DNA from 3 places in the Pseudomonas prosekii genome. Region 3 is predicted to be linked to each of the others. Evidence: predicted binding sites of a transcription regulator. Region 3 holds the regulator's gene; each other region holds the start of a gene.
What was found. The regulator FliA, encoded in region 3, starts transcription of late flagellar genes. The targets are predictions, from matches to a motif close to CTAAAGTTTNNNNNNNNNNNGCCGNTAA.

Region 1: the regulator FliA is predicted to act here: its motif matches at 1,827-1,854, upstream of BLU01_RS12130 (methyl-accepting chemotaxis protein).
Region 2: the regulator FliA is predicted to act here: its motif matches at 1,934-1,961, upstream of motA (flagellar motor stator protein MotA).

Annotation. Positions count from the first base shown of each region.
Region 1 covers NZ_LT629762.1:2,696,447-2,699,725, reverse strand. The annotation lists rRNA gene BLU01_RS12145 (23S ribosomal RNA) at 1-1,156, shown strand, start outside; rRNA gene rrf (5S ribosomal RNA) at 1,326-1,441, shown strand; rRNA gene rrf (5S ribosomal RNA) at 1,550-1,665, shown strand; gene BLU01_RS12130 (methyl-accepting chemotaxis protein) at 1,969-3,279, shown strand, end outside.
Region 2 covers NZ_LT629762.1:2,170,560-2,173,838, forward strand. The annotation lists gene motB (flagellar motor protein MotB) at 1-1,010, opposite strand, end outside; gene motA (flagellar motor stator protein MotA) at 1,014-1,865, opposite strand; gene BLU01_RS09965 (HDOD domain-containing protein) at 2,032-3,279, shown strand, end outside.
Region 3 covers NZ_LT629762.1:1,011,209-1,014,487, forward strand. The annotation lists gene BLU01_RS04655 (protein phosphatase CheZ) at 1-127, opposite strand, end outside; gene BLU01_RS04660 (chemotaxis response regulator CheY) at 150-521, opposite strand; gene fliA (RNA polymerase sigma factor FliA) at 689-1,429, opposite strand; gene fleN (flagellar synthesis regulator FleN) at 1,426-2,256, opposite strand; gene flhF (flagellar biosynthesis protein FlhF) at 2,373-3,279, opposite strand, start outside.

The DNA.
Region 1 (3,279 bases), 1.7 Mb from region 3:
GGTCGAAGATACCAGGCCGCTGCGACTGTTTATTAAAAACACAGCACTCTGCAAACACGAAAGTGGACGTATAGGGTGTGACGCCTGCCCGGTGCCGGAAGGTTAATTGATGGGGTTAGCTAACGCGAAGCTCTTGATCGAAGCCCCGGTAAACGGCGGCCGTAACTATAACGGTCCTAAGGTAGCGAAATTCCTTGTCGGGTAAGTTCCGACCTGCACGAATGGCGTAACGATGGCGGCGCTGTCTCCACCCGAGACTCAGTGAAATTGAAATCGCTGTGAAGATGCAGTGTATCCGCGGCTAGACGGAAAGACCCCGTGAACCTTTACTATAGCTTTGCACTGGACTTTGAATTTGCTTGTGTAGGATAGGTGGGAGGCTTTGAAGCGTGGACGCCAGTTCGCGTGGAGCCAACCTTGAAATACCACCCTGGCAACTTTGAGGTTCTAACTCAGGTCCGTTATCCGGATCGAGGACAGTGTATGGTGGGTAGTTTGACTGGGGCGGTCTCCTCCTAAAGAGTAACGGAGGAGTACGAAGGTGCGCTCAGACCGGTCGGAAATCGGTCGTAGAGTATAAAGGCAAAAGCGCGCTTGACTGCGAGACAGACACGTCGAGCAGGTACGAAAGTAGGTCTTAGTGATCCGGTGGTTCTGTATGGAAGGGCCATCGCTCAACGGATAAAAGGTACTCCGGGGATAACAGGCTGATACCGCCCAAGAGTTCATATCGACGGCGGTGTTTGGCACCTCGATGTCGGCTCATCACATCCTGGGGCTGAAGCCGGTCCCAAGGGTATGGCTGTTCGCCATTTAAAGTGGTACGCGAGCTGGGTTTAGAACGTCGTGAGACAGTTCGGTCCCTATCTGCCGTGGACGTTTGAGATTTGAGAGGGGCTGCTCCTAGTACGAGAGGACCGGAGTGGACGAACCTCTGGTGTTCCGGTTGTCACGCCAGTGGCATTGCCGGGTAGCTATGTTCGGAATAGATAACCGCTGAAAGCATCTAAGCGGGAAACTAGCCTCAAGATGAGATCTCACTGGGACCTTGAGTCCCCTGAAGGGCCGTCGAAGACTACGACGTTGATAGGTTGGGTGTGTAAGCGCTGTGAGGCGTTGAGCTAACCAATACTAATTGCCCGTGAGGCTTGACCATATAACACCCAAGCAATTTGACTACTCGAAAGAGCATCAGATTGCGGTGTGTGAAGACGCAATGAACCGAAAGTTCGACTGTGCACAAAGCCACACGCAAATACCGACAGCTGTCACATACCCAATTTGCTGAAGCGCGGCCCTCTGGCCACGATTTGGTACCCGAATTTCTTGACGACCATAGAGCCTTGGAACCACCTGATCCCATCCCGAACTCAGTAGTGAAACGATGCATCGCCGATGGTAGTGTGGGGTTTCCCCATGTGAGAGTAGGTCATCGTCAAGATTAAATTCCGAAACCCCTATCTGCGTATGCAGGTAGGGGTTTTGTTTTAGTAGAAGTCACCATTTTTTGCTGGCACGTTACTTCGGTAACGGGCTGGTCACAGAATTTCTTGACGACCATAGAGCATTGGAACCACCTGATCCCATCCCGAACTCAGCAGTGAAACGATGCATCGCCGATGGTAGTGTGGGGTTTCCCCATGTGAGAGTAGGTCATCGTCAAGATTGAATTCCGAAACCCCTTTCTGCGAAAGCAGACAGGGGTTTTGTCGTTTCAAGGCCACCAAAAATCTCCCCGCACCAATCCGATCTAAATCATAAGCAGCCGCTCTGGTACACCGTTCAGCCGGAATCCGTCGGTAATTACAGTCATTTCATGCAAGCCCCTAAGATTTCTCCTACTCGTGCCGAAAGACTGGTGAGACATGCGTGCACCAAGTTGAGCGACCTCAGAAAGCCGCCAGCGCTGTTACATGGAATGTTGCAACCCGGAACGCATCCCCATCTTTTGCATAGAAGCCCCATGAAATGAATTTAAAGTTCAGCCATAAAATCCTGCTGGCCGCTTCTGGCGTCGTGGTGCTGGCCTTCGCATTGTTCACTTTGTACAACGACTATCTGCAGCGAAACACCATTCGCCAAAACCTCGAATCCTCCGTTCAGCAAGCAGGCGACTTGACCGCCAGCAGCGTGCAGAACTGGATGAGTGGCCGCGTGTTGGTTCTGGAAAACCTCGCGCAGAACGTCGCCCACCAAGGCGCCAATGCCGATCTGCCAGGGCTGGTGGATCAACCGGCCTTCACCTCGAACTTCCAGTTCACTTACGTCGGCCAGGCCAACGGTGTATTCACCCAGCGCCCTGACGCGAAAATGCCCGATGGCTACGATCCACGTCAGCGCCCCTGGTACAAACAAGCCGTGACGGCCGACAAAACCATGCTGACCCCGCCATACATGGCGGCCGTCGGTGGTCTGGTCGTAACGATCGCCATGCCGGTGAAAAAGAACGGCGAACTGCTTGGCGTTGTCGGTGGTGACCTGAGCCTCGAGACCTTGGTGAAAATCATCAACTCGGTCGACTTCGGTGGCATCGGTCACGCATTCCTGGTCAGCGGTGATGGCCAAGTGATCGTCAGCCCGGACAAAGATCAGGTGATGAAGAACCTCAAAGATGTTTACCCGAACTCCGGCGTGCGCATCGAGAAGGGCAATCAGGAAGTCACCCTCAACAACGAAGATCGCATCCTCTCGTTCACCCCGGTCAGCGGTTTGCCGAATGCCGAGTGGTACATCGGTCTGTCGATCGATAAGGACAAAGCCTACGCCCCGTTGAGCCAATTCCGCACCTCGGCCCTCATCGCGATGTTTATCGCCGTGAGCGCCATTGCAGTGCTGCTGAGCCTGCTGATCGCTGTGCTGATGCGTCCGCTGACCACCATGGGCCGCGCGATGAAAGACATTGCCCAGGGCGAAGGCGACCTCACCCGTCGTCTGTCGGTAGAAAGCAAAGACGAATTCGGCGAATTGGGCGGCGCGTTCAACCAGTTCGTCGAACGTATTCACGCATCGATTTCCGAAGTGTCTTCGGCGACTCGCCAGGTTCACGACCTGTCACAACGCGTTATGGCCTCGTCCAACGCCTCGATCATCGGCTCCGACGAGCAGAGCGCGCGCACCAACAGCGTGGCCGCAGCGATCAACGAACTGGGTGCCGCAACTCAGGAAATTGCACGTAACGCCGCCGACGCTTCGCAGCACGCCAGTGGCGCGAGCGAGCAGGCGGACGACGGTCGCCAAGTGGTGGAAAAAACCATTCTGGCGATGACCGAGCTGTCGCAA
Region 2 (3,279 bases), 1.2 Mb from region 3:
GGCTTCGGTGCCACGTCGTCAAACAAATTCAGACGCTCCCGAACCTCATGCGCCGGCACCGGTTGCTTGTCCGCCGGTAACGCGTTCGGGTCCACCGGCGTGGCTGGCGTGCCCGGCGCTTCACCGGGTGCGCCCTGCCCCGGAATCGCCGAAGGGTCCGCACCTTGCGCGCCTTCAATCGCCGTTTGAGCCCTCTTCGTCAACACCACAATGTCGATACGGCGGTTCACCGGATTAAACGGATTCTCCCGATCAAACAGCGCCGACGAGGCATAACCGACCACGCGCGCCACTTGCGACTCCGGATAGCTGCCGGCGACCAGCGCGCGGCGGGCGGCGTTGGCGCGGTTGGCGGACAATTCCCAGTTACCGAAATCGCCGGTGCCGATGTATGGCTTGGCGTCGGTGTGGCCGCTGATGCTGACCTTGTTCGGCACCGCTTTAATGGTGTCGGCCATGGCCAGCAAAATATCTTCGAAATACGGTTTCAGCCGCGCCGAGCCCGAGTCGAACATCGGCCGGTTATCGGCGTCCATGATCTGGATGCGCAAGCCGTTCGGGGTGATTTCGAACAGGATCTGATCCTTGAACTTCTGCAGTTGCGGGTTCTCGTCGACCTTGTTCTGCAGTTCTTGCAGCAGCAATTCCAGACGTTCTTTCTCGACCTGCTCGGCCATGCCTTCGACCTGATCGGTGTCGGCCGTGACTTTGTCCGGTTGCGGCTGGGATTTCACCTCGGGGTTGAGTGTGTTATCCGGCGCCAGGGTCGGCGTGCCGCCCAGATCGATGATGTACGGCGTGCCGCTTTCGGAAAAGCCGACCGGGTCTTTGAAGTAACCGGCGATGGCGATCTTCTGTTCCGGTGTCGCGGTGGACAGCAGCCACAACACCAGGAAGAACGCCATCATTGCCGTCGCGAAGTCAGCAAAGGCAATTTTCCACGCGCCGCCGTGGTGCCCGCCGGCGATGCGCTTGATGCGCTTGATGATTATCGGCTGGTTATTTTCCATGACTTAACGCCCGCGAACCGCTTGTTCCAGCTCAGCGAAACTTGGGCGGTGCGCCGGGTACAGAACCTTGCGGCCGAACTCTACCGCCAACGATGGCGGCATGCCGGAGGCCGAAGCCACCAGCGACGCCTTGATGGCTTCGTAGATGTTCAGTTCTTCCTTGGCATCGTGTGCCAGGGAGGTGGCCAGCGGGCCGAAGAAACCGTACGCCGCGAGAATACCGAAGAAAGTACCGACGAGCGCCGCGCCGACGTGCATGCCGATGGCCGCCTGGTCGCCTTCGCCCAGCGAAGCCATGGTCACGACGATGCCCAAAACTGCCGCCACAATACCGAAACCCGGCATGGCGTCGGCGATGCCGTTTACCGCGTGAGACGGGTGCTCGAGGTCTTCCTTGAGGCTGTAAAGCTCCATGTCGAACAGACCTTCGAGCTCGTGCGGCGCCATGTTGCCGGACGACATGATGCGCAGGTAATCACAGATGAACGCGGTCATGCGTTCGTCTTTTATGACGGTCGGGTACTTGGCGAAAATCGGGCTCGCAGCGGCGTCTTCGATGTCGCCTTCGATGGCCATCATGCCTTCGCGGCGGCTCTTGTTGAGGATCTCGTAGATCAGGCCCAGCACTTCCAGATAGAAGGTGTGGCTGAAACGCGAACTGAACATGCTCAGGGATTTCTTGAGCACGTGCATGGTCATATAACCGGGGTTGGCCTGGAGGAATGCACCCAGTGCCGCACCGCCGATAATCATCACCTCGAAGGGCTGGATCAGGGCGGCGATTTTGCCGTGAGAAAGCACGTATCCGCCGAGCACGCTCGCGAATACGACGATGATGCCGATTATTTTAGCCATAGGTAGGGGAGCACTTACTGAGTCGGGTTCAAGGTCATATTCGGAAGTTAAAAAATCTCTTCTTCTACTTATCGGCAAAACTGCGCCAGACTATAGCCCGTTGAGGCGAAAAGCCAATTTAGCCCGCGCCGGGCGTGTATTCAGCCAACGATGATCCCGTCCAGCCATGGCTAATGAAACCAATATTGCAGCGGTAAAACCGACCACGCTCGAAGGCTGGATCAAGCTTCTCGACGGCGTGCGCCTGCCGGTTCCGCTTGAGAGTCACGAGCGCGTCTGCAAAGCCATCCGCAATAATCGCAGCTCGTTGCGCGAGATTGCCGATTTGATGCAGAACAGCCCGGCCCTGGCCTTGAGCGTGATCCGCGAGGCCAATCGCCACACCCACGGCAGCATGACCGAGCCCGCGGAAAACCTTGAAGTGGCGATCAATCGTCTCGGTTTGAAGCGCACCGAAGAACTGCTTGATCGCCTGCCCACCGAAGCGCAATCGGCGATCCCGCATGCCCTGCGCCAGTTGCAGTTGATCAGCCAGCACGCGACCCAACAGGCCAACGGTTTTTTCGCCGGTCGCCTCGCGCGGCTGTGGCAGGACATTCATTGGGGCAGCCTGCTGTTTCTCTCGCCGCTGTGGCCGATGGCGCTGGCCCAGCCGAAGTTGCTGGAGGAATGGGAACTGCGCGTCATCCATAAAGGCGAGTCGGCGCGCACAGTCGAGAAACAATTATTCGGCGTGCGTTTGCTGGATATCTGCCTCGCTTTGGTTGATTTGTGGCGGCTGCCGATCTGGGTGCAGCAGGGTTATCGGCTGCTACTCACCGAGCAACGCGAACTGGTGAAAGTGCTGCGCATCGCCCGCGACAGCGAGCATCCGCTGCGCCAGCAAAATCGCCTGGACGACGACCCGACCCTGCGTCGCTGGCTCAACCAACCGGCCAACACCGTGTTGCTGGCCAACGGCCTGGCGCTGTCGGCGCAGCAATCCTGGGACGGCCCGCACAGTCAGCGCTGGCAGTTCCTCACCGGGCTATACCTGCAAATTTCGATGGATGAGGTGCAACAACAATTGCACCAGCAAGCCGCCAACAGCGCCCGCCAGCATGCGATGCCGGACCTCTGGCACCCGGCAGTTTCGCTGCTGTGGCCGTGGGGGACAAATCGGGTTCACGCCGGTTTGCTGCCCGCGCCGGCACCGAACGCGGAAGACCTGAGCAAGTGGCGCAAACAATGCGCCGAACTGCTGGTCGAGCCGAGTCGGTTCACCAACGCGATGCACCTGACCACGTCCGCCCGCGATGCGCTGGTCGCGTGCGGCATGCGTCGAGTGATGATTTTGATGACCGATCGCACCCACGCCAATCTGCGCGTGCATCAAACGGCGGGCCTGCCCAAAGAAGCTGCCGGGCTGAATTTC
Region 3 (3,279 bases):
GGTTGAGCTCATGGATCAGTTGCACAGCGTCGCCAAACCTGCCCTTTTCAAGGCTTTCGACCAGTTCGACGGCGTGTTTTTTCAGGGTCGACTCAAAATCGCCCTGTGAAGATTCTTTATGCTCCATAGCTCCCCCGTGGCGCAGTTGCTCAACCGATGCGTTCGAAAATCTTTTCGATCTTGTCTTTCAACGCCTGGGCCGTGAAGGGTTTGACCACATAGCCGTTTACACCGGCCTGGGCCGCTTCGATGATCTGCTCGCGCTTGGCTTCAGCGGTCACCATCAGCACTGGCAAGTGCTTGAGTTTTTCATCGGCGCGCACGTGGCGCAGCAGATCGATGCCGGTCATGCCCGGCATGTTCCAGTCCGTTACCAGAAAGTCGATGCTGCCGCTGTTGAGAACCGGGATGGCAGTGGTGCCATCGTCAGCCTCGACCGTGTTGGTGAACCCGAGGTCACGCAACAGGTTTTTAATGATCCGCCGCATCGTTGAGAAGTCATCAACGATGAGGATTTTCATGTTCTTGTCCAATTCGACCTCCAAGCAGTCTTAAACGCGCCCAGCACCTGGACACGCCATTTCATTCAATCAGGCAAAGCATTCGATGACTGTCTGGAGCACAACAGATCGAGACCGCTGCGGTTCATCACCGCACCAGCCTCGTTCGCAGTGTCCCCACACTGCCTTCAGCGCGCTCGCCACTCCCCCAAACGCCCCCGCAAACGGGCCGCGCACTGGCTGTGTAACTGGCTGACCCGCGATTCACTGACGCCAAGGACTTCACCGATTTCCTTGAGGTTCAGCTCTTCGTCGTAGTACAGCGCCAACACCAGCCGCTCACGCTCCGGCAAATTGGCAATCGCGTCCGCCAAAGCGGCCTGGAAGCGTTCATCTTCCAGATCGCGCGACGGCTCCAGATGAGCACTGGCGCCATCCTCGTGCAGCCCTTCGTGTTCGCCGTCCTGCAACAGGTCGTCGAAACTGAACAGGCGGCTGCCCAAGGTATCGTTCAAAATCCCGTAATAATCGTCGAGACTCAATTGGAGTTCGGCCGCAACCTCGTGATCTTTAGCGTCACGACCGGTTTTAGCTTCAATCGAGCGAATTGCGTCGCTGACCATGCGGGTATTGCGGTGGACCGAACGTGGCGCCCAGTCCCCTTTGCGTACTTCATCGAGCATCGCGCCACGGATTCGAATGCCCGCGTACGTTTCGAAGCTCGCGCCTTTGCTGGCGTCATATTTGGTCGACACTTCAAGCAGGCCGATCATCCCGGCCTGGATCAGGTCTTCCACCTGGACACTGGCCGGCAAACGCGCCAGCAAGTGGTAAGCAATGCGTTTGACCAGTGGCGCGTAACGCTCGATCAGCTCGTATTGCGCATCACGTGCCGACTTCTGGTAGAGGTTGTAGCCACTGGCTGTCATAGGACGGGTCCTGCGGTTTGTTGCACGAGACGTTCGACGAAAAACTCCAGGTGTCCGCGCGGGTTGGCGGGCAACGGCCAAGTGTCGACCTTCTGTGCAATCGCCTTGAACGCCAGTGCGCACTTGGAGCGCGGGAAGGCTTCGTAGACAGCACGTTGTTTCTGCACAGCCTTGCGCACGCTTTCGTCGTAAGGCACGGCGCCGACGTATTGTAGGGCGACGTCGAGGAAGCGGTCCGTGACCTTGGTCAACTTGGCGAACAGGTTGCGACCTTCCTGCGGGCTCTGGGCCATGTTGGCCAGGACACGGAAGCGGTTCATGCCGTAATCGCGGTTGAGCAACTTGATCAGCGCGTAGGCGTCGGTAATCGAAGTCGGCTCGTCGCACACCACCAGCAACACTTCCTGGGCGGCGCGAACAAAACTGACTACCGAGTCACCAATACCCGCAGCCGTGTCGATCACCAATACGTCGAGGTTATCGCCGATATCGCTGAACGCCTGGATCAGGCCGGCGTGCTGCGCAGGGGTCAGATGAACCATGCTTTGCGTGCCGGACGCGGCCGGGACGATGCGAATGCCGCCGGGGCCTTGCAACAGAACGTCGCGCAGCTCGCAGCGGCCTTCAATTACGTCGGCCAGAGTACGTTTGGGCGTCAGTCCCAGCAGAACGTCAACGTTCGCCAGACCCAGATCGGCGTCCAGCAGCATGACCCGTCGGCCAAGCTCTGCCAGAGCCAGGGACAAGTTCACTGACACGTTAGTCTTGCCGACGCCACCTTTGCCGCCGGTCACCGCGATCACCTGTACGGGATGCATGCTGCCCATGTTATTTCTTTACCTTGTCTTGCATAGACGGAGGCCACATTACTGGCTGCGCGTTCACAATCTGAACAATGCATGGCAGACCATCGATGTAGGTACAAAAACTGTTCATTAGCACCTCAGCCCACCTGCTTGGTCGGACTGTGGTAAATATCAGCGAACATGTCAGCCATGGCTTCTTCGCTGGGTTCTTCCTGCATTTGCACGCTGACCGCGCGACTGACCAACTGGTGACGTCGCGGCAGATGCAGATCATCTGGAATACGCGGGCCATCGGTGAGGTAAGCCACCGGCAATTCATGACTGATGGCCAGGCTCAACACCTCGCCCAGACTTGCCGTTTCATCCAGTTTAGTCAGGATGCAGCCGGCCAGCCCGCACCGCTTGTAACTGTGATAAGCGGCGGTCAGCACCTGTTTCTGGCTGGTGGTAGCCAGAACCAGATAATTCTTTGACTTGATGCCGCGACCGGCCAGGCTTTCGAGCTGCATACGCAGGGCCGGGTCGCTGGCCTGAAGGCCGGCAGTATCAATCAAAATCACCCGTTTGCGCAGCAACGGATCCAATGCCTGCACCAGCGACTGACCCGGATCGACGTGGGTCACCGAGACATTGAGGATTCGGCCCAGCGTTTTCAGTTGTTCCTGCGCCCCGATGCGGTAGCTGTCCATGCTCACCAGCGCGATGCTTTGCGCGCCGTACTTGAGCACATAGCGCGCGGCGAGTTTGGCCAGCGTGGTGGTCTTGCCCATACCGGCAGGGCCGACCATGGCAATCACGCCGCCCTCTTCCAGTGGCTCGACTTCCGGGGTCGCAATCATCCGCGCCAGGTGCGCCAGCAACATGCGCCAGGCCTGACGAGGCTCTTGAATTTCGGTGATCAGCGCCAGCAGGTCGCGCGACAACGGGCCGGACAAGCCGATGCGTTGCAGACGACGCCACAGGTTGGCCTGGGCCGGACGGCTGCCTTGCAGCTGATTCCAGGCCAGCGAGCCAAGTTGCACTTCCATCAGTTCGCGCAGGCTG